2 regions of the Aciduricibacillus chroicocephali genome follow, and region 2 is predicted to be linked to the other one. Evidence: a T-box and tRNA genes for the amino acid it is inferred to sense, from the RefSeq annotation. Region 2 holds a T-box; the other holds one or more tRNA genes.
The links. A T-box is a leader RNA that pairs with one kind of tRNA and senses whether it is charged. The one in region 2 lies ahead of QR721_RS08560 (valine--tRNA ligase), so its partner is inferred to be a tRNA-Val.

Region 1 (9,754 bases), 660 kb from region 2:
TTTGCATCCTTCTTCTCATGATCATTCATGAGGCCGCTTGCTGAATTCTTGAATTCACGAAGCGTTTCACCTGCCGCTTTACCAATCTCCGGTAATTTTTTCGGCCCGAAAATAATGAGCGCCATAACAAGAATAAGAATCAAACCGGGAATTCCAATGTTTCCAATACCCATGTTGTTTGCACCTCACTTCAAAATGATCTAGCTTGTATCCATTATACATGAAATGGGCGTAACATGTCCGCCTACCTAAAATTTATTTGAATTTTTTGTAATAGATAAGATATTAATTGGTATGAACTATTTTTTTAACATCTAAAATTATAGTATCAAACAACTTTCCATCACAATAGAGAAGCATGGCCCAGTTGCCCGCTTTCGGCAACTCTACGTTTGATGGCAAATGGGCATCCGCTCCATCGTTTTCTCCCGCAACAGGCTCGGTCCAACCGCCAGTTAGAACTTTGCTAACTGTATTTGAATATTTTTCATAACCGATCACTGTCAGGTCAACATCTTTTACACCCCATAGAAGCCACATCCATTTTGGCGTATTATTGATTGGCGAAGCATCCGCTCCAAGAATTGCTGCTTTCCCCTTATTACCAATCAAATCACCACCATCAATATATGTTGCCTTCTTGGACCAATCGATATCTTGAAAATCACTCATTTTTACAAACCCTGGGATATCGTTTGGAATCTTAATTGTATTTTTGCTTTTTACTTCCTCTCTAAAATCTTCATTTTCCTCAATTAAATTATCATCTGTTCCTTTACATCCAGCAAATATTATCAACAGCATAATTGCTAGAAAGGAAAGAATTCCATTTTTCCTCAGCATATTCATTCCCCTGCTTTTCTTTATATTCAAAGTAAAATTCCAATATCTTTTGGACAGTTGATTTATTTTCCTTTCTGTAGACACTCAATCCTTATGAATATTATATACATAATATTCAATTATTTGTAAGAAATTATTATTTAAAGACAAAAGTTAATTGAGTGTTCCCTCATCTACTCTTTCTTTTTTTCATTTTCAGAACATCACCCTTTACTCACATATAAAATTTTCCCATTAAGTTACTAATTCAATAGTACTAATAGCTAAAAACTTATTTCCTTTAGCCATAGCATGCTTTATATTTATAAAAAAAGGAGGTAAGCGATGTGATTTCAAGACTTAAACTATTCGCTAAAAGATTAAAGCAGGAATTATACGTCCTGTTCTTATCATATAAGGATGATAGAACTCACTGGTTTGCAAAAGTTTTTGTTATTTGTGTAGTTGCCTATGCTTTTAGTCCAATAGATTTGATCCCAGATTTCATTCCAGTCCTAGGTTATTTAGATGATTTAATCATCGTTCCACTTGGTATTTCGATATCACTTAAGATAATTCCCTCCAATGTTCTAGAAGAGAATAGAGAAAAAGCAGAAGATCTAAGAAGAAAAGGAAAACCAAAAAATTGGCTTATGGGCAGTTTGTTTATACTAATCTGGCTTCTGTTTGCAGTTTGGATTGGTAAAATTGTTATGAAATATCTTTTATAAGGAAGCTTGAATAAAGCCATCGATTCAGAAAGATATTATTTATAAGGATAGAAAAATAGAGATCATCGTATATTATTTTTGATCAACTACTTTTTAACTCGCCGACAAGCAATCCATTACATATTATTGTTTGATATATAGACAAAATAAAAAACCCCATCATAACTAAAATGTTTGAAGGGGATTTCGTGATTATTCTTACCGGGTTCATCCCAGCGACCGTTACTTGTAAAGTAGCGTAAAGTCATTTCTAAAATTCTTATGTTGTTTAAACAGATAATATTTTTATTTTCAGTAACCACTTTTTTTTCTGATTAAATTAAATTTAATTAAATCAGTATTGATATATTCTGTTGAATAAATGATTGGTTTATCATCTTCGTCAAAATTCACTACATTACACTTAAGAAGTGAATTTGTTTGTCTGGATTCGAAATATCTCTCCAGATCAGGAATCTCACTAGTAGTTGTTGTAAGCAACTCGACCTTATCCCAAATTATTTTACGATTCATATGTTTTTTTACCAGTTCTGCCTGTGGAAGGGACATATTAGTTTTATTGATTTTTCCGACAAACAGAGCAGTAGGAATGCGGTCTATACAATATATTGCTGCGTGTTTGTCCGCGAAAAAAATTTTATCTATAATAATTATTTCGGAATTTACGGGAATATCAAGTTCCAAAGATTCATTACTTGTAGCACCTCTGACTGTGATTTGTCTTATTTCAGTTTCCACCTTGTATCCACTTTTAATAATCACCTTACGGAAATCTTCAATTGGACTAAAGTTGACTTGGATTTGTATCGCCTCTGTATTGACAAATGTACCTTTGCCTTGTTTCCTAAAGATTGTCCCCTCTGCTGCCAATTGTGCCAATGCACTCCTAACAGTAATTCTGCTGACCCCCAATCGTTTAGCTAATTCTTCCTCCCTAGGTAGTTTATTTGATTTCCCAAGATCAAGTGAATGAATATACTCCATAATGGCTTTCTCAGTGGCAACAGCTAAGTCAATTGGTTTTATTTTTTTCATTTAGAACTACCTCCTTTGTCAAAATTAGGTTCTCTTGTGAAACAAGTTGTTAATTCAATTAATTGTATTTAGTTTAATCATATTACTCTATAAATATTTCGCTTTAATTGGTATAGAACCCTGTTAAATTACTTTACTCCTTATATATAAAGAAAATCATATAATACGGGGGTTGAAATCTGGTTTATACCTTATTTGTTTCTTGTGGGCATTAAATTATGTGTCATTTATCCCCTTGCTAATCATACCTTGTAACAGGTAATACCTTTTACCAAAATCAAAACGAGGGGTGATGAGCTTGGGAAAGAATAATTTGAATAAGAAAGATGTGATTAATGAAAAATTACCAGTACAAACCTTGGGTATATTGGGTTTCCAACATGTTCTTGTAATGTATTCCGGAGCGGTAATAGTACCGTTAATACTTGGTGCTGCAATTAACCTGTCAGCAGCTGATATTGCGTTTCTAATATCAGCAGATCTATTTACTTGCGGGATTGCAACCTTACTGCAAGTTGTTGGTTTTGGAAAATTTATCGGGATTCGATTACCAATTATAATGGGTGCTGCTGTAATTACACTGCCTGCCATGATTATGGTTGCTGGTAGCGAAGGGCTTCCTGCTATGTATGGAGCTATCCTGATCTCAGGTACCTTTATATTCTTCCTTTCATTCTTCGTAGTAAAGCTTATAAAGTTTTTTCCAAAACTTGTTAGCGGTTGCCTTGTTACAATTGTAGGTTTATCACTAACTCCAATCGCATTACAAGATATGGCTGGCGGCCAGGGGTCCCCTTCTTTTGGAGAGCCGAAAAACTACTTACTAGCCACCTTTGTATTATTGATCATTCTCCTTGTTAATAAGTTCTTTAAAGGTTTCTTTAAAGCCATAGCAATTCTGATAGGGCTTATCGTTGGGACGATTATTGGCGGCTTTATGGGAATGGTTGATTTAACAGCTGTAGGTGACTCCCCTTGGTTCAGGGTTATTACCCCCTTCTACTTTGGGATGCCTAAATTTACGTTAACAGGCGCTTTAACTATGAGTATATTTGCAACTGTAGCCATAGTAGAATCTGTAGGTATGTATAGACTTGTAGAAGATTTATGTGAGACAAAGATTAGTACGAAAGATATTTCTAAAGGGGTTCGCGCTGAAGGAATTGCCCAAGTACTAGGGGCGGTTTTTAATGGATTTCCTTATGTAACCTTCTCAGAAAATGCAGGTATCATGACGATTACGGGAGTGAGAAGTCGTTACGTCGTAATTTCAGCATCATTGTTCCTAATTATACTAGGCGTTATCCCTAAGTTTTCAGCTTTGGCCACTATTGTACCTTCCCCTGTACTTGGAGGAGCGATGCTTGCATTGTTTGGAATGATCGGAGCTACAGGTGTAAAAATGATTGGTGAAGTTGATTTGTCTAATACTAATAATTTACTAGTTGTAGCTTGTAGTATTGGTTCAGGTCTCGGAGTTGAAGCAGTACCAGGATTATTCAGTAAAATGCCTGAAATTATAGAGACACTATTGGGAAATGGAATTTTCACAGGTACATTTATAGCAATTCTCCTTAATTTGCTATTCAATTACCGTGAAATATTCTCGAAGTCCTTTCCCACAAATTCCAAAATAGTTCAGAGTACAGATTCATAAAATCTCAATTTTTCGGCTTTAAATAAAGGTATTACCTAATACTAATATTTTTGAGAAAGGGAGTAATAGTATGAATAATCACTTACAGCTTTTGGAGCGCTGTGTTGAGTTATCTAAACAAGCAAGAAAAAATGGTAATACACCATTTGGTGCACTTATTACAGGACCAAGTGGCGAAGTAATTATAGAACAGGAAAATATAGAGATCACAGAATCCAACTGTGCCGGGCATGCAGAAACACAAGCGATGATTCAGGCCTCTAAGAAATACGATAAACAATTTTTAAATAAATGCACACTATACTCAACTGCAGAGCCATGTGCAATGTGTGCTGGTTCAGCTTATTGGGGTAATATTGGCAAAATAGTATACGGTATTACTGAAAAACGATTACTAGAATTGACGGGTAATAATGTGCAAAATCCAACCTTTGATTTACCATGCCGCGAAGTTTTTGCAAGAGGACAAAAGAAAATAGAGGTTTTAGGTCCATTTCCTGAAATTGAAGAGCTTGTCATTGAAGCACATAAAGGATTCTGGTGATTTTCGGTAAATAGTTACGAATAACGCTAATTATGTATGTGGGCAAAACTGATATAGGTCAAATACAATATGATCAAAGTTCACAACTTTAGAGTAAAATATAGATGTAATACTACACTCCCCCTCTGTCACGGATTTTAATTTTAGTGACAGGGGGCTTTCAAAGTCAATGCCCTTATTTTCAAAAGTCTTATTGAGATACTCACAGATATATTTTCAATTCAAATAACAATTGCGCTGTAAATATAGAGAAGGGTGTATTAAATCAATACCGTTATTGAAATCGAAACACCTCAATCACATTTTAATAGAAAAATCAATACGCTAGGAAACAGAAAAAGAACCCAAACTCCTTAATACTAAAGGAATTTAGGCTCTTCTCACTCGATGATTCCTACTTGGCTCGAACCAGCGACCTCTACCCTGTCAAAGGCGTGACGTCAATTATCGTTAGTGTTTTATTGTTACCGACAATAGCTGCAAGTCCTTTTGCAACAAGGGATTTGTGGCTTTTATTGTTGAGTTGTAATTTTAAATGTTAGTTTGTTATTTAGCGTTTCATATATTAATGCCCACGATGATGCCAGTATTATTTGAGCTTGTTTAAATAAAAATTACTTCAACCTTTTTTAAAATTGATCGTATAATAGCTCAAATTCCTTTACAGTAGAATGAAAGTCTTCATCGTTTAGTTCTTCTAGATTCCTTTTAATAAATTTCACAAAAGACTGCCCTTTAAATATATAAGAACTGTCTCCCTCTCCTATTCTTTCGACTTCTGAAAACTTGTCGAAGCTTTCTATTTTTCCAATATAACCATTTAATTTTTCCTCTGCGTTTTCGCCCAAGTTTTTTGTAATTACACTACGCTGAAGCTCTATAAATTTGCTTATAACTATTTTAATAAAATCTTTAGGGAAAAGATCTTCCAATTCACCTTTAATAGTATCGTTAGGTTGCATAAATATTCTAGACTTGTTAACAAAGGTATTTTTCCTAATATCTTCTGCTATCTTAATACCCTTAGAATCGTTATCAAGAATAATTATTAGGTCCTTATTTAATACCTGTTTTAAAGCTATGATATTCTGAAGCGCATTATCAGCGCCTTCAATAGTATAAAAGGTGAAGTCAGACTTGTTTTTATTTAGTCTATCATATATGTAGGAGTGTAGAATGACTTCACTCATCCCTTCTACAGCAACAATATTCTTATTCAGGAACAAAGTATCACTCAAATCCAGACCTAGTACATCTCTAATTTTTTTAAAGTTTTCCAAGCCGAGATTCTTATTGTCAACATAGGATCCAGTGTTCTTATCTCTATCAATATAATTTACAGCATCTAAATCTAAATCCTTCATAAAAATTGTGGAATGTGAAGAGATTATAACTTGATGATCTTCACTAAAGCTTTTTAGTAATTCAAGCATTTTCTTTTGTGACTTAACATGTAAGTTTCCTTCTGGTTCGTCAATTAACAGTATATAGTGACTTATTTTCTTCTTAATCTTAAATAAATTTATTAAACAAATTAATAATGCCACTCTTTGAACACCAGTACTTTTATTTTCCAACTCCGAGGTATCAGCATACTCATCAATTACGTAAATCGAGTCTTCTTTGAAATATATTGAATTACCCATCCCCATAACTTCACTAAAGTCTATGTTAATTTGAGTATCAAGTATAGTTTTGCTGTTCTTATCTAAATTATTGTACTCCTCAAAAACGAGTTTTATAAAATCACTATACTCTTTTTGAATATCAATAAATATTAAATGCCAATCACCCAACTTATTTAAGAAATCATTAAAACTTACTTTTGAACCAGCGTAATAAGCTTCATTATTCTTCATGTAATTACCTTGGGATGTTTCAATGACAAATTCTGGTGCCATTTGATTAGTATTATTAATTTTCGAATAATCACTTTGAGAAAATTTACAGTCATCTACAAAGATGCGTTGTAGAAGCTTTAAAATATTTGATTTACCCGTGTTATTTTTCCCAATGATTAGATTAAATCCTGGTTTGAATTCAATTTTGACATTCTTCAAAGACCTGAAATTTTGTGCCTTCATAGATTTTATATACATCTTTGCCTCCGTTACATTTGATTCTTTCCGTTAACGAAAATTTAATATTGCATTTTTCTTATTAAAAGGTTTTGTTTATTTTAAAAAGAATAAATCCCTTTTGAGTCAGAGCTACCACCTCTGTCAAAACGCTTTCGTTTCAGTAGTTCGACATGAAAAATTACTTAAAAGCATAACCGTGGGAACGCCCTTAAATCACGATAAATAACAGATAAGGTTAGTTGAGCCAATGCAGAAAATCAACGTAGCAATCATTAGGCAAGGTCTTTACTGCTGTTTTCAGACTGAATTGCTAGTCTTAGAGAAGTGGGAACGACTTCTTGCAGTAAAAGTACGGAAGTGTTTCGATTGGCTAAGGTCAATGATGCTTATCATTATGTATGTGGGCGAAACTGCATATGCTTATTTAAGCTAATGATAAGTTGAAGAAACTCAGGTATAAAACAGCAGCATCATCGAGGTTCCCAGCTTTGCACTTAAGCATATATTCCAAACCGCCAATCAGTGATTGTAAATTATACAAAATTACCATAAATGATAAAAATTACATAACTGTGAATATAATAAACATTATAGCATTTCGCATCTTGTTCCGTATAACAAAGTATCTATTTAGGTACTCTAGGGTTCCGAATCCTCTTGAACTAAAGAATTTACAGCTTTTATTATGGATTTGTAACTTTGAGGATTTATTATTATTGGCTTTTCGTTTCATATTCTTGCCGTATAATTGCTTAACTACTAGAGTATGCAGCAACTAGCTCGGCTCCGATTGGATAGTATTTTATTTAGAGAATAGCATCCGTTAAACAAATCATGCCACGCCCCGCTTACAATATTATAAAACACTATAAATGGAAACAGAAAAAGAGCTCAAACCCCTTACAAATAAAGGATTTCAAGCTCTTCTCACTCGATGATTCCTACTGGGCTCGAACCAGCGACCTCTACCCTGTCAAGGTAGCGCTCTCCCAGCTGAGCTAAGGAATCGCATGGGATATGTATTACAGTTAATAATATACATGAGATTTAAAATGAAGTCAACAATTCTTTAATATATTTAGCTATTCATTTCATATTTAAATTAAGTACCGAATTTCCCCAGAATCTTAACCAAAATAGGAAATCCGGTACTCTTATTACTTACTTAATTTAATCCGAGTCTGGTCCAGCACCTTTCAAATAGCTTTCAAAGTCTTCACTAGGGAGTGGTTTACTGAAGAAGTAGCCTTGCCCCTGAGCACAACCATCTTCCAATAGAACCCCAAGCTGGTCACTGCTTTCAATCCCCTCTGCAATAACTCCGATTCCAAGTGTTTTGGCGACAGCAAGAACCGCTTGAACGATTGCCTGGCTTTCTTTGTTCTGATCGATGTCTTGGATAAATGAAGCATCTATTTTCAAAGTATCTACCGGCAGATTTTTAATATAGCTGAACGAGCTGTATCCGGTTCCAAAGTCATCAATGGAAATTTGAATGCCGAGGTCTCTCAGCTCTTGTAATACGCCGGAAGCATGGTCCACATTGGTAAAAATACTCTCAGTCACTTCCAGTTCGAGCCATTTAGGATTCATCCCTGTATCGGCAAGGACATCCTTTATCCTCTGAACAATAGCTGGATGCATGACCTGGTATGGTGAAAGGTTTACGGAAACGACTATCGGTTCGTAGCCTTTGTCCTGCCATTTCTTATTCTGTTCGCAGCTGTGTCTAAGAACCCATTCCCCGAGCTTCATAATCAGACCACAATCTTCGGCAAGCGGTATGAACTTGTTCGGTGGAATAAGACCGAGCTCCGGGTGCTTCCAGCGAACGAGCGCTTCCATACCGATCAATTTATTTGAAGCCAAATCCATCTTAGGCTGATAATCAATATGGAATTGATCATGCTCAATTGCTTTTTGCATTTCATTTTCCATCAGAATAATTTCAAGTGACTTGCGCTCCATCTTCTCATCAAATATTGCATATCCATTTCGTCCGCGTTCTTTAACTGTATACAATGCTGTATCAGCTTTTTTCAGTAAATCATCTGCATCTATACTATGTTCGGGATATAGAGCGATTCCCATGCTGCAGGACGGTGTATAGCGCTGGCCATCAATCTCTAATGGTTTCTGAAAATCACTGTGGATGCGTTTCGCCATCTGATGCAAGACAGTCAGGCTTGGCACATCACGTAACAGTACTGTGAACTCATCTCCACCGAATCGGGCTACGACGTCCGAATCACGAATTGATTTTTTCATTCTGGCAGCCACTTCCGCCAGCAGATAATCTCCATTCTCATGTCCCCAAGAGTCGTTAATATGCTTGAAATTATCAAGGTCGATGAATACGACCGCAAATTTCGTATGGGACTCATTTGCCTCATGGACTTCTTTTCTTAAAGTATTCATGTACATACGTCTATTTGGAAGGTCTGTAAGCGTGTCATGATATGCGAGGTGATAGATCATCTTTTCTGAGTTTTTACGCTCTGTCACATCTCGCATAATAAGAACAAAATCTCTTATTCCTTCCTCTGTTTTTACAGGGTTAATTCTCGTATCCATGACATGATAAATATTGCTGCTTGATTTAATTCGAATCTCAATGTGAGAAGTTTTTTTCTTCATTGCGGCGAGCAGGATTAGCTCTGCACATAACATCTTGTGATCTTCTTCATGAATCCAATCAAGGAGATTCCCAGTCAAATCATTGGCAACTCTTGTACCGAGCAGTTCACCATGCGAAGGGGACAAATAACGAATATTTCCTTCTTTATCGATGACAGAAATCAGATCTCCGGAATTCTCAGTAATGAGCCTGTATTTCTCTTCACTCTCCCGAATTTTCTCTTCCATTTCCTTACGCTTGGTTATA
Region 2 (9,754 bases):
GCAGTCTTTGTAAAGGAGCGAATGCCATCCGGATTATGTGCTCCGTCCAGAATAATATCCGGATTAGAGTGAACTTTTTCAAAACGACCAGGCACCGCAGTCTCAGCCAATGCTTTGACCGCTTTCTCCATGTCAATGAGTACTCCTTCTTCATCAAGAAGCGCAAATCCAGCAATGGCGAGCGAAGCATTATGCATCTGATGTACTCCGCTCATGCCTAGCTTCACATCGTATGATTTGCCGCCGCTTGTCCAGATGAATGAATCAGGCCATGTCTTTCGATATTGGAATTCCTCACCAATATGAAAAATTGGAGCAGATTTCCCTGTCGCTTCCTCACGAATAACGGCAAATGCTTCGTCTTTCATTTCCCCGGCAATAACAGGACGGTTATGTTTAATAATGCCAGCCTTATGTTCGGCGATATCGACAACCGTACTGCCGAGGAATGAGGCATGATCAATTGAAACATTTGTAATGATTGATAGAATTGGTTCAAAGCAGTTCGTAGTATCAAAGCGACCGCCCATTCCTGTTTCGATAACTGAAATCTCCGCCTGTTCAGCGAGATGCATAATTGCAAGCACCGTAATGATCTCAAATTCTGTCGGATGCATATCTTGTTCATCGAGCAGTTCAATTGCTGGTAATAGCTGATTCAGCAAAGAGATAAAAGCTCCTTCACTTATTGGTTCTTTATTAATGTAAATATGTCCGGTAAGACCCGAAAAGCTAGGTGAAGTGAAAAAGCCTGTCTTATATCCATTGGCTACAAGTCCGTCAATTAGGAAGCTCGCGGTCGAACCTTTTCCATTCGTACCCGCAACATGCACAGCCTTCATCTTTTTCTCCGGGTTCCCTGCTTTGTCCAATAATGAATGGATTCGTTCCAGGCCGGGTTTAATCCCAAATTCACTTCGTTTCTTGAAAAACGTCTCAACTTCTATAAAAGTTTTAAACATGACGCCACCACTTCCGTTTCTTTTCTAGTACAATCAATTATAGAATTCATTTGTGATTGAAGCAATCAGACAGAGAGGACTTAATAGATGACTTATGGTTGGATCATATATAATGGCTCATTGCCAGGTAATAAATTCCTTGATTTCGCCGAAATGCTGCAAAGAGCGGCGTTGCGTGCGGGAAGCCAAGCTGATATTGTAAAAAATAACGACTTGCTCGCTGTTACAGACTCAAAAGGCATGGAGTTGCTGAAGCCGAACGGGCTTAACATCCCTGAATATTGTCTTTTTACGGACAAAGACCTCCATCTTGCACGCCAACTAGAAGCGATGGGTATCTCTGTCTTCAATAGCTCTCATGCAATTGAAGCGAGCGACGATAAAATCGCGACACATCAAGCACTTGCAAAGAGGAAGATCCCGATGCCACGGACAATTTCTGCTCCAAAAACATTCCTTCAAGATAGTCCGCTTGGGGAAAAGCAACTGCAACTTGCCTCCAAGGCACTTGGCTTCCCAATGATTGTAAAAGAAGCTTTCGGATCTTTTGGCCAGCAAGTCTACCTTGTAAACGACATGGCTGAACTACAAGAACAAGTTCAGAAAATTGGCGGCAAACCATTCCTTTTCCAGGAGTTCGTAGAGACAAGCCGCGGCATTGATCTAAGACTACAAGTTGCTGGCGATGAAGTCGTCGCCTCAGTGAGAAGAACAGCGGTTGATGATTTCCGCGCCAATGTGACGAATGGCGGCAAAATGCATAGCTATGAACCGACTGATGCTGAGTGTGAGCTTGCCATTGCTGCAGCGAAAGCGCTCGGATGCGATTTCGCTGGTGTCGACCTGCTTCATGGGGAACTCGGACCAATAGTCTGTGAAGTAAACTCAAATGCACATATTCATAATCTAATGGACGCAACCGGAATAGATGCTAGTGATGCCATAGTCCGTGACGTCCTCCGTAAAGTAAAAGACAGGAGGAAACAGTTTTGAAAACAGGCTGGATCATTTATCGTAAAGCCGATACACTCGGCAATGAAGGATACATTCAATGGTTTATCGATGAAGCACAAAAACAGGATATCGAATTGAAGTTTGTAATGCGGGAACAACTATCAGTCGGTATTATCGACAACAAAACGGAAATTCTAAAAAACGGGAAACCGGAAAGACCCGATTTCGCGATTATCCGAACAATTGAACCGCTGCTTAATTTACACTTTGAGACAGCCGGAATCCCTGCATTCAATTCGTATGAAGTCTCACGTATTGCCAATGACAAGGCACTCGCACACTCTTACGTACAGCAGCTCGGTGTCCCAATGAATGATACCCTATTCCTACATACGGATCTTCTTAAACAAACACCGCCACTTGAATTTCCTTTTGTCCTTAAGCAGACGGGCGGACGCGGCGGTAAGGAAGTGTATTGGATCGGTTCCCAGGACGATTGGACTTCCCTCTTGCCGAAACTTCCACCAGTAAATCTCATCGCCCAACGCACGAATGTGCGACATGGTAAAGATTTGCGCGTCTTTGTAGTTGGGGACGAAGTTGTCGGAGCTGTCCTTAGAGAGAGTGACGCCGACTTCCGTGCGAACTTCAAGCTCGGCGGGAAAGCAACGTTTTATAATCTAAACGCCAATAATCTAGAACCTGTACAGAAAATCATCGACCGTTTTGATTTTGGAATGGTTGGAATCGACTTCCTCATTGGAAATGACGGCAAGCTGCTTTTCAATGAAATAGAAGATATTGTTGGGTCACGGACTTTAAGTGTGACGAGCAATATTAACATCCTGGAGAAGTATGTTGCTTTAATTAGAGAGCGGATTGAATAATAAAATCAAAAAATGACGGAGCATCGTATGCCCCGTCATTTTTCTAAATATCGGATCACTTTATATACTCTATTAACAGCCCTAAAAATCACGTTCAAACTCACCGGCAATTAACTTAAAGTGTATGTCATTCGATGTCCCGCCACTGATAGTACGTGAAATTTTCGATATATCTATCTTTTTTTCCAAATGAATTGTCCTTTTCTCATTCGGTTTTAATGTGACTTTTTCAAGTTTAGGCTCATTCATTAATGACTCTGTTCGATAAACAGGCTTAAGATCATTATCAAGAAATTGCATTGAAAAGCTCACCGTATGATTGCTGTGATTCCTCAATGTAAGTGTGCACTCACCATTTAACAGATTCTCTCTAATGCTCTCAAAATGACAACTCCCATCTTTATCGTAGGAAATTGCGAAAATACCAGATGCGACTGTTCCCTGATACAGAGTAATCGCCACATTCGGCAAAAATAAATATAGGACGAATACAAGGATCACAGTCCTAATACGATGTTTTTTCACCCCAACAGCGAGCAAAACAAAACTTATAATAAATAAAGCTGAACAAAAAATACCAGATAACACATACCCGTTCTGATCCTGTATCGGAAAATTCATAAACGTCGCTTGTGCCCTTAGCAATGGATTATTTGGAAATGGAAAGAAAGAATAAAGACAAATTCCTAAAAAAACAAACGAGCTAATAATGGCTAACTTGCTTCTAATCAAAAATCTTATCCTCCCAACATATCATCTATCTTTATATATGAAACGGTTCCCCATATACTTCTTACTGCTAAGGACGTCTTCCATAATAGCCAATGCCTTATAAGGTTCCTTATAAACATTAATAGAACCTGCCTCAGCATCATATCCTTTTTTAAAATTAAGGATATCTTTTAAAACCTGGTTTGATTCCTCTTCACCATTTTGTTTAATTTTATTTCGAATATCTACGAATACACCTCCATTCCAGGAGACAAGGTTTTCCGGCACTTCGCTAATATAGGCATTTAACCGTCCCTCATTCTCTGACATATAGTTGCTTGCATCCCAAAGAAGGTGCTCGTTCTTCCCTCCCTCCGTCTCATATTTTTTCGTAATCTCCTCTTCTTCAAATTCTTTCAAAAGCCTTGCTGTCTCATTGAGATTAAACAAAAATTTTTCCACATCAATTCCTACTTCTATTCTTTTCTGTTGTTTGTCATGGATGAAGTGATACAAATTCAAACCCAGAGAAATAATTAAAATAAAAATAAGCCTTTTCCGAGAAACCTTCTTCATTGATTCACCAGCTTTTATGTATTATTCATGTTATTTTATCAGTATTTACCAAATGAGGATACAAAAAATCCCACAAGCCTCAATAGAAACTTGCGGGACAGTCAAACTATTATTTCAATTCTTCCAAGCGTGCTTTTACTTTCGCCTGCTTTTCAAGATAATCTTTTTCTTTTTGTTTTTCTTCCTCAACAACCTTCTCAGGAGCTTTTGCGATGAAGCCCTGGTTGCCGAGTTTCTTCTGGACACGTTCTACTTCTTTCGTCCATTTCTCAAGTTCTTTCTCAAGACGAGCAATCTCTTTATCGAAATCAATCAGTCCTTCAAGCGGCAAGAACAATTCAGCACCTGTCACGACAGCGGACATCGCTTTAGCAGGAGCGTCGACAGCTTCGGCAATTTCCAGTTCACTCGTATTACAGAAGCGTTCAAGATAACTACGTTCGCTGTTTAGCTCATCAACGATTGTCGCGTTCTCAGCTTGGATCATCAGCTTGATCTGCTTGGACATTGGTGTATCCACTTCAGAGCGGATATTACGGATTGCCTTGATAATTGAAGTAAGACGTTCCATTTCCGTAACTGCTTGATCATCCTGGAATTCAGGGTTCACTTTTGGCCATTCAGCTACCGTAATAGATTCGCCCTGATGCGGAAGCTGCTGCCAAATTTCCTCTGTGATGAACGGCATGAACGGATGCAACATGCGCATTGTCTGATCCAATGTATGAGCTAGAACAGAACGAGTCATTTTCTTTGCCTTCTCATCGTCACCGTAAAGTGGCAATTTCGCCATCTCGATATACCAGTCACACAAGTCATCCCAGATGAAGTTGTACAAATGGCGGCCTGCTTCACCGAATTCATATTTATCCGTGTTGCGTGTCACTTGCTCAATTGTTTCATTCAAGCGTGTAAGAATCCATTTGTCAGCAAGTGATTTCTCACCGGAAAGATCAATGTCTTCATATGTGAAACCTTCCATGTTCATAAGTGAGAAGCGTGATGCGTTCCACACTTTGTTGGCGAAGTTCCATGTTGATTCAACTTTTTCCCAATGGAAGCGTAAATCCTGACCCGGTGTTGAACCTGTAAGCAGGAAGTAACGCAATGAATCAGCACCATACTTCTCAATGACATCCATCGGGTCGACACCATTTCCAAGGGACTTGGACATTTTGCGTCCTTCTGCATCACGGATAAGACCATGAATCAGAACATCTTTGAAAGGACGCTCGCCAGTGAATTGCTTGGACTGGAAGATCATGCGTGAAACCCAGAAGAAGATAATGTCATAACCTGTTACGAGTACATCTGTCGGGAAGTAGCGCTTGAAGTCCGGTGCTTCTTCATCCGGCCAGCCCATTGTTGAAAACGGCCAAAGTGCGGAAGAGAACCATGTGTCAAGAACATCTTCATCTTGCTTCCAGTTCTCGGCATCAGCTGGTGCTTCCATGCCTACATGGATCTCACCTGTTTCCTTATGATACCAAGCCGGAATGCGGTGCCCCCACCAAAGCTGACGGGAAATACACCAGTCACGGATATTCTCCATCCAGCGCAAATACGTCTTCTCAAAACGATCTGGCACGAAGTTCACTTTGCCTTCCGACTGCTGCATTGCTACAGCTTCGTCAGCAAGCGGCTGCATGTTTACGAACCACTGTGTTGAAAGATAAGGCTCAACGACTGCACCACTGCGTTCTGAATGACCAACTTGATGGACGTGATCTTCAATTTCAAACAGAACGTTCATATCTTGCAAGTCTTTTATGATTTGCTTACGGCATTCGAAACGGTCCAGTCCTTCGTACTTGCCAGCACGTGCGTTCATTGTGCCATCTTCATTCATAACAAGAATGCGCTCAAGATTGTGTCGATTACCAATTTCAAAGTCATTCGGGTCATGTGCAGGTGTAATCTTAACCGCTCCGGAACCAAATTCCATATCGACATAATCATCTGCAACAATCTCAATCTCACGGCCGACGATTGGCAAAATTACCTTTTTGCCGATGAGGTGCTTGTAGCGCTCGTCTTCAGGATGAACGGCAACAGCAGTATCTCCAAGCATTGTCTCTGGTCGAGTCGTTGCAATTTCAATTGTTTCATCAGAATCTTTGATTGGATAGCGCAAATGGTAGAACTTGCCCTGCACTTCTTCATAGATAACTTCAATATCAGAGAGTGCTGTTTTCGTAGCCGGATCCCAGTTAATGATGTATTCACCGCGGTAGATAAGTCCTTTTTCATAAAGGGTTACGAATACTTTGCGTACCGCTTCAGAAAGACCTTCATCCATTGTGAAACGCTCACGTGAATAGTCGAGGCCAAGGCCCATCTTCTCCCATTGCTTGCGGATGAATCCTGCATACTCTTCTTTCCATTCCCAAACAGTATCAAGGAACTTCTCGCGCCCAAGGTCGTAGCGGCTCTTGCCTTCTTCGCGTAGTTTTGCCTCAACTTTTGCCTGTGTCGCAATACCGGCATGGTCCATTCCCGGAAGCCAGAGGACGTCGTAGCCCTGCATACGCTTCATACGTGAAATCGTATCTTGCATTGTCGTATCCCAGGCATGTCCCAAATGGAGCTTTCCTGTAACGTTCGGCGGCGGAATGACAATTGTGAACGGTTCTTTGTCAAGATCCTGCCCTGCTTCAAAGAACTTGCCATCTAGCCAGAATTGATAACGGTTTTCTTCAACTTCCCCCGGATTGTACTTCGGAGGCAGTGATGTCTGTTTTTCTTCCATGGTAGTGCTCCCTTCCTAATGCGATGCATGACACCCCGGCAAAATAAAAAATCCTTCTCATCCCCAAAAAAGGACGAAAAGGATTCCGCGGTTCCACCTTTATTTACAGGCATAAAAATGCCGGTACACTCATGCAAGTTGTAACGGAACTTCTCCGGTCTGCCCCTACTGAATCAAGTTCAGGGCATCTGCTCGGCGGGCGACTTTCTGGAAATCCAGCTGAAGAACTCTCAGTCAAGGCTCTTCTCCCTGTGAAACTGCAACGATCCATACTACTCCCGCTTCCATGCATTTATCGCTTTGGTCTGCCTGTATTTTACCGTAACTCTCTGGTAAAAAGCAAGCTGCATTCACAAAGTCCAGGAACTCAAGCATAAAATGAAAAAAACAGATGAAAGCAGGTGGTCATCATATCACGACAATACCGTTACAAATTGCCGCCATGGGCGTTTACATGCCTATGTGTCATTGAGCGTGCGGTCGTTCCGATCCTCATCTTCCAGGTGTTCCGTACGCTCTTCCTGCCCACTACGTTCGACATTCTCTTGCTTGGCTTCATCACTGGTCTCTTCTTCGCGTTCTACTTGCGCTGGATTTGACAAGTCATCATTGCTGCTTTGCCATTCTTGGACAAAATTAAGCCCAAACATCATGACACGGAAATGTGCATTTAACCCTTCCACTGCTTCAAGCATGGAAACGGCTGAAGGATTTGCATCAAACCGGCGAACCCAGTTTAAATAAGGCATAGGGTCCAGAAGGCAAATCGATAGATGGCATCTTTCAAGGTCAGACAATTCATTTGCCGCTTCATATTCCCGATATGCCGCAATGTACTGGTCGCGTCTCATGAAGCACTCTGTCTTCATCAGCTCACTGCGGAAAAAATGATGCAGATCATCTGTCGCGTTGCCGCTCCGAGCGTTCTCCCAGTTAACAAATAAAGGTGTCGTTCCATTCAAAAAGTGCTCACTTGATAGCCGGCCATGCACAACACTCGTATGCCAATCGCCTTGTTCAATTAAACTTGAGAGCTGTTCAAGCTGCTTAATATGTTCGGCGCAAACTCTGTCTGCTTCCATATACTGCGTACAGAAGCTGAGTTCAAAAGGAGACATATAATGTCTTGTTTCGCATTTCTCAATGTGCTTTAAGAGCTGATTACGCAGCGTACCGATATTTTTCTTACATGTATTCACGGATCCCAGCCATGCCTCAGCTTTCGGCATGGCTGGCTCTTTTGTTTTCCGATGGATATGACCAATCGTCTTCAGCAATTGATCGGGCTTAGGATAGCTCGCATCAATCCAGGGCATTAGATAATAGACGTCTTCATTCATGCTTACAGAAGGAAATCCGTCTAAAGTCATATAGACTGGAAGCACGCCGCGCATTGTACCGATTGCAGCTTCATTGTGCAAACCTTGCCACAATGATTCGTCACGGATGGATGCCGTCCTTTTTTTCAAAGCATAGCTTCTGCTGCCGCATGTCGCTTTGAACAGGCGGCTTGTAATTTGCTCCATTTCGTTTGCTTCCAGACCATATCTTAAAAGTAGTTCCCTCTCCATATCCATTTCGCTTCACCTCGCAAAACTGCTTCTACGCATTTGCCTCGCGGGGAACAGGGATGTAAATAAGCTGTCCGGCGCCAAGGTTCTCGTTATCTAAACGGTTATGCTGCAACAAGCGAGAAACCGGAATTTCGTATCTTTCGGCAATAGACTCTATTGTATCCTTCTCCTGGACAATGTATAGACGCATTCTCGTAAAGCCTTCTTCATTATCTCTTCCGAACAGATCTGTCAAATTACCAAGATCCGCACCTTCTTCATCTGGCTTTTGAGCGTGGATTCCAGTTTCAGTACGCTGCTTCTTGTACACAGGAGACTCTTGTTGTTCTGACTCTTCTTGTTCCGACTCTGCTTGCTCTGGTCGATTTACTGCCTCAGAAGACTCATCAGCATCAGCTGAAGGCGTGCTTTCTTGTTCGACAGCTGACTCTTGATTTGCTTCCGGTTGCTGTTGCTGTTCAATGCGTCCCTGAACAGCTGGAGCTTCTTTAACATCCTCTGCCTCGCCGACTGGTTCAGACGCTGATATTTTTACTTCATCCGATTCTGTTTGTTCTTCTTGTCTTGGTTGCTCTTCTGCAGAAGGTGCCTGATTTTCAGTCTCTGCTTCTGTTTGCAGTTCAGAAGGCTCTTGATCTCTTGCTTCTGCTTGCTCTTCTTGTTTCCGCGCCTCGGCCTGATCTCTAGCTGCTGTAAAAGCAAGTTCCTGTGATGTTGATTCCGCTTCAGACAAATTTTGATCATTCTCTACTGCACTAGGGGCTTCTTCCTGTTGTGGCTTTGCCTCCTCTGCAGAAGGTTCCGAGTCCAATCTCACTTCTTCTCGTTCAACCTTTTCAGCTTTACTGTTTAGATTCAATGCAGGTTCCTGCTCTTCTTCTGCTTGTTGTTCGGAGCGGGCAAGTTCACAGCTTTCTTCGCTTAGAGATGCTTGATCGTTCTCTTCCGGAGTAGAGTTATTAGATAGCTCTAAACGGTGTTCAGAAGCTTCACTAGCAAGTTCCGTTTCACAGTTATTAGATTGTTTCGCTTCATCAGTTTGTTCGGAGTTCTCTGCGGAGTACCGGTCTGTAGAATTCGCTGGCTCGGACTGCTTTGCATTTTGTTTAGGTATTTCTTGTTCCGGAGTTAAAAAAGCTGACTGCAACGTATTTGATTGATTGTCCGCCAATGCCTCTGGCTCTTCATCTCTTCTAGATGCAGATGGCTCGATCTCTTCTGCCTCCGGGATAATATCAAAATCAAACTGTGGCAGCTGGTCGCTGAAAGTCGCGAGCTTGCCCATCAACTCTTCAAGCGCATCTGCTCCAATATCCTCCGCTCCAAAGAACGGCAATGGCA

Region 1: it has a tRNA-Val gene. The T-box ahead of QR721_RS08560 (valine--tRNA ligase) is inferred to sense a tRNA for this amino acid. The anticodon was not compared.

Annotation. Positions count from the first base shown of each region.
Region 1 covers NZ_CP129113.1:953,201-962,954, reverse strand. Annotated here, with positions in the region: gene QR721_RS05040 (twin-arginine translocase TatA/TatE family subunit) at 1-173, opposite strand, end outside; gene QR721_RS05035 (DUF4871 domain-containing protein) at 286-843, opposite strand; gene QR721_RS05030 (YkvA family protein) at 1,170-1,553, shown strand; gene QR721_RS05025 (GntR family transcriptional regulator) at 1,845-2,588, opposite strand; gene QR721_RS05020 (nucleobase:cation symporter-2 family protein) at 2,887-4,245, shown strand; gene QR721_RS05015 (nucleoside deaminase) at 4,316-4,789, shown strand; gene QR721_RS05010 (ATP-dependent nuclease) at 5,419-6,888, opposite strand; tRNA gene QR721_RS05005 (tRNA-Val) at 7,806-7,878, opposite strand; gene QR721_RS05000 (sensor domain-containing protein) at 8,041-9,754, opposite strand, start outside.
Region 2 covers NZ_CP129113.1:1,612,640-1,622,393, forward strand. Annotated here, with positions in the region: gene QR721_RS08535 (bifunctional folylpolyglutamate synthase/dihydrofolate synthase) at 1-962, opposite strand, end outside; gene QR721_RS08540 (ATP-grasp domain-containing protein) at 1,050-1,955, shown strand; gene QR721_RS08545 (ATP-grasp domain-containing protein) at 1,952-2,803, shown strand; gene QR721_RS08550 (hypothetical protein) at 2,885-3,535, opposite strand; gene QR721_RS08555 (hypothetical protein) at 3,557-3,976, opposite strand; gene QR721_RS08560 (valine--tRNA ligase) at 4,200-6,839, opposite strand; T-box leader at 6,906-7,135, opposite strand; gene QR721_RS13935 (hypothetical protein) at 7,343-7,438, shown strand; gene QR721_RS08570 (LysM peptidoglycan-binding domain-containing protein) at 8,442-9,754, opposite strand, start outside.